DNA from 2 places in the Paenibacillus glycanilyticus genome. Region 2 is predicted to be linked to the other one. Evidence: a T-box and tRNA genes for the amino acid it is inferred to sense, from the RefSeq annotation. Region 2 holds a T-box; the other holds one or more tRNA genes.
What was found. The T-box of region 2 lies ahead of ACR9FF_RS21665 (valine--tRNA ligase). A T-box ahead of a tRNA ligase gene usually reads a tRNA of that ligase, here a tRNA-Val.
Positions count from the first base shown of each region.

Region 1 (2,402 bases), 690 kb from region 2:
GCATGGATAGAGCAAATGGATGAAATCTTAGAGGAGATTGATAATGGATGTGAAGGACTTATCAACTTCATCAAGTATGTTAAGTGAAGATGGGCAGACTTTATTGAGGCACCATCACTGATCAATAGTGATGATGAGGATACGTCAAATTGGATTGTTAAAATAGATAGCAATATTGATAGAATCAACCATACAAATCTTAAATTTTCTGAGAAATATATACAGCTTCCTTTAAATTAGATATAATGAACCAGTCTAATAGGTGAATTATACTAAAACATGAGGAGATTTGAACTATGAAAGTTGCATTGCGGCACACATCCGGAGTAACGAAACGAGTTAAGGTAGGGTTTAGCTGGACTATGTTTTTCTTTGGGTGGCTAGTACCTCTTATACGTGGTGATATAAAGGGTTGGTTTAAAATTTGGCTACTAGGCATTGTTACCTTATCACTATATTATTGGATTGCCATTTTTACATACAATAACAATTACATAAAGCAACTTTTAACTGAAGGCTATACGGCAGCCGACGAATCGAGTCTAATCAAACTTCAACAAAAAGGCATCATTGCTTAATAGAAGCATTCATATTTATTTTCGTTGTCGGCACTCTTGCTACGCTGTTCTTTGCTAATCGGAAAAAACTCAAGTACAGAGAGGCATAAAAGAGGAAGCATAGGATGCAGATCCTTAACCGGGAGAATGTCATATGGCTCGATATCACAGGTGGTTTGGATGAAGCATTAAACAATATTAAGCACTGGATAAAGTACGTAAATCATTGAAGTAATATCATAGAGGGTCTATCCATATGGGTAGGCTCTTTTCAATTTCTAAACTCAGACTTCAGAAGGATTTCCGTAGCCACTAAACTTATGCGCTCCAATTTATAAAACGGAATATATGAAAAGAGCCAAATTCACGCTCGTGCTGTGGTTATTCCATACAAGAATGGCTATGGTAAAATTGATGAAATTATTACTGAACTCAGGCTGGGTGGTGAAAATGTTGGACCGCTACGCTTATATTACTCCAAATATGCAGCGTAGACCGCTGAAAGCATTTGGTGAGAAGTTTTTTAGTGCTGCCGAAAATAAGAATGCGATAGATACGGCAATGTGATCCGGACCAATTTATAAAGTAATATTGAGCAGGGATAGGTAGATAAAAAAGAAAATGCCGCAGAGCCCATTATTATCAAGGCTTTGCGGCACATTTCTCGTATGATCTGTAGTGGGCTCGAACCACTGACCCCTACCCTGTCAAGATAGTGCTCTCCCAGCTGAGCTAACAGATCGTGTAAGTGATGAATATTAATATATCAGCATCCAAAATGAATGTCAACACAATTATTGCCTTTTCTTAAACCCGAAAAACTGCTACGATATTTATCACATTAAAGGTCAAGCTGACAACAAGGAGAGACCGAAATGAAGACAAGTAGACAAAACGCGGAACACTACATATGGGGGGACCAATGTGACGGCTGGCATCTGCTGAAGCGGCAGGATTTGAGCATCATCCATGAGAAAATGCCGTCGCATACGGCTGAAACGCGCCATTACCACGAGAAGTCCCAGCAGTTCTTCTTTGTTCTCGAAGGGAAGGCGACCATTGAGATTGGCGGAGAGACCTTTGAGCTGGAAGCGCATGAAGGGATTCACGTAGCTCCGCATACTCCGCACCAGATGTTTAACCAATCGGATCGCGACATTCAGTTTCTTGTCATATCGGAGCCTACAACCAGGGGAGACAGATATCCTTCCTAATCAGTAAATAAACCGCCATTCGTACCTGATCGTAAGATCGTACGGATGGCGGTTTTTATGCATCAGGAGATCGAGCTGTATAATCTTGTTCCCCTTGGCTGCGTGCCGTGCTCGTCAGGCTCAAGCGTTATGCCAATAGAGTCAAAAGCAAGCGTATCGCCGGATATGGGCATCGCGAGTACTCCGATACCTTTGTCATCAACCCTGAAAGTTCCGGCGCTATCCTTTTGCCCGGCATGGTTGAGCCATACCTGGTAGACGGAGCTGTCTCTGGAAGCCGGAGCCCCAAATACATAGACGACAAATTGCTTGTTGCTTCCGTTATCCACGATACAGGCGACGGCATAGGACGAAGCGACGTCATCCGATACCGGCTTTAAGGATATCAGCTGATTGATCTGGGAAGCGGATACGGACAACGCCTGTTCGATAGGGATAACGGATGGGCCGCTTCGGCTGCGATACAGCTCCACATTCCAAGCCGTGCCCGCAACCAATACGGCGAGTACCGCTGCGGCGGCAGCACCCCAGGTCAGCTTGCGGAAGGAACGTTTTGCAGGGCGCGGTAGCACGGAGGCCAGCGCGGCGTCCATGACCTGCTGCTTCAACTCAGCCGGCGGTTCGATCAGCT
Region 1 covers NZ_CP195155.1:4,107,132-4,109,533, reverse strand. The annotation lists gene ACR9FF_RS18800 (hypothetical protein) at 297-578, shown strand; tRNA gene ACR9FF_RS18795 (tRNA-Val) at 1,227-1,299, opposite strand; gene ACR9FF_RS18790 (cupin domain-containing protein) at 1,433-1,771, shown strand; gene ACR9FF_RS18785 (anti-sigma factor) at 1,834-2,402, opposite strand, start outside.
Region 1: it has a tRNA-Val gene. The T-box ahead of ACR9FF_RS21665 (valine--tRNA ligase) is inferred to sense a tRNA for this amino acid. The anticodon was not compared.

Region 2 (2,402 bases):
GCTGTGGCCAACCTGATGCACATGGTCCTCGATGCGGATGCAAACGCCTTGCTCCTGCAGATCCTTCACCAGCTTCTTGCGGCATTCCGCACGGTCGAGACCTTGATAAGGACCCGCATGCTCGTTCATCGTGCCTGTCTCATCCATGACGATGATTTGCGGCAGGTCATGGCGCAGGCCAACCTCGAAGTCGTTCGGGTCATGCGCAGGCGTAATTTTTACAGCGCCGGATCCAAAATCCTTCTCCACGTAATCATCGGCAATAATCGGAATCTCGCGGCCAACTACCGGCAGTACGAGCATCTGGCCAATCAGATGCTTGTAACGCTCGTCTTCCGGATGGACCGCTACGGCCGTATCGCCAAGCATCGTCTCCGGACGCGTTGTTGCAACGGTAATATAACCGCTGCCGTTCTTGAGCGGATATTGGAGATGGTACAGATGGCCGTTCAGCTCTTTGTACTCTACTTCAATATCGGACAAAGCCGTACGCGCTGCCGGGTCCCAGTTAATAATCTTTTTGCCGCGGTAGATAAGGCCCTTCTCATGCAAACGGACGAATACTTCGCGTACCGCTTTGGACAAACCCTCGTCCAATGTAAAACGTTCGCGGGAATAATCCAGAGACAGTCCCATTTTGCCCCATTGCTCGCGAATGGTGTTCGCGTATAGCTCTTTCCAGTCCCACACCTGCTCCAGGAACTTCTCGCGGCCAAGGTCGTAACGGCTCAGCCCCTGTTCGCGCAGCTTCTGTTCTACCTTGGTTTGGGTAGCAATGCCCGCATGGTCGGTGCCAGGCAGCCACAGCGTGTCAAAGCCCTGCATCCGTTTGGTGCGGATAATGATATCTTGAAGGGTGAAATCGAGCGCATGCCCGATATGAAGCATCCCCGTAACGTTTGGCGGCGGGATTACGATCGTAAAAGGCTTTGCTTCCGGGCGCTGGCCCGCCTTGAAAAATTGACCCTGCTGCCAGAAGTCGTACCACTTCTGCTCGGCTGCCTTCGGATCGTAAGTCGTCGGCATTGTTGTCTTGTCTGACATCTTTACATCCTCCTAAAATGAATTGCCAAACTAGGTTGTTTATCAACCGTTTGTGGTGATTCATGCTTCGAAAGCATAAACCAAATGAATTGCCAATCTAGGTTGTTTATCAACCGTGGTGATTCATGCTTCGCAAGCATAAACCAAAATTTTACTTCGCAAGCATTGCCATTCCTGTCATTGCATGGATAGAAATACAAAAAAACCTTCCGCCCTTATAGCAAAGGACGAAAGGTTATCTTCCGTGGTACCACCTTTGTTCCGCACCTCAGACAAAGCAAGCGCGGCACTCAAACAGATAACGGCTGCGGCCGGCTTGAAATAACGGATGAACCCGCTTCATTCAAGCAACTCCGGGGCGACAAGCGAAGCAGTAAATTCCTACGGTACCTTTCAGCGTTACAGTCCCGCTCTCTGAAGGCTTGGCTGCTTACTCTTCCCCTTCAACGTCAATATATGTTGAAAAAAATCAGATATAGCATATTTTATCCAAGATGCCCCCGAAAGTCAACTTGCGTCTACGCCTAATTAGTGGCCCATCATCATTGGCATTTCTGCTTTTTCCGTGCTTGCGCCTTCCGCGCGCTTCGGCTTCGAGAGCAGGAACCCGATCAGCGTGCCAACGACGCCGATAATCGTCAGAATTAGGAACGTATCCCCGTAAGAGGAAGCCGCCACATGGGAAGCAATCACTGGCGTGATATCGGCAGGATTCGTAATTCCCCCAGCCGCCATTTCGGAAGCCATGTAATGCTCGGTGCGTCTTGCCAGAATCGTTGCAAGTCCAGCTACCGCAAAGGATGTCATAACCTGCTGGGCTGCGTTCGTAAGGGAAGTTACGCGGCTGACCAGCTCGGGAGGAGCCGATTGGATAATATGCGTATTCAGCGGCATCATCGAAAGACCCATACCCGCTCCAAGCAGAATAAGCGGCAAGATATACGAGCCTACCGTTGCGTCGGACGAGATGTTCGACAAGAGGAACGCGCCAATCGTTACGATTGCCAGACCGCTCATGACTAGCGGACGGGCGCCGATCTTGTCAAACAGCTTGCCGCCAATCGGCATAAAGACCGCTGCGGCCAAAGCCTGCGGAAGCAGGATCAAGCCGGTATCGAGCGCAGAGTAGCCTTTGGCCGTCTGCAGGAACAGCGGGAACAGGAACAAGGTGCCAAAGAGGGCGATCTGGGATACCCATTGAACGACAATCCCTTTGGAGAAATCCGCCGATTTGAACACGCGAAGCTCAAGAAGCGGCTGTTTGCGGTTCAATTCCACGATAATAAAGATGATAAGCGAGACACCGCCTACGATAAGACCGGTCAACGTTTTCGCGGAGCCCCAGTCCGTACCGCCCT
Region 2 covers NZ_CP195155.1:4,794,349-4,796,750, forward strand. The annotation lists gene ACR9FF_RS21665 (valine--tRNA ligase) at 1-1,044, opposite strand, end outside; T-box leader at 1,265-1,500, opposite strand; gene ACR9FF_RS21670 (MDR family MFS transporter) at 1,573-2,402, opposite strand, start outside.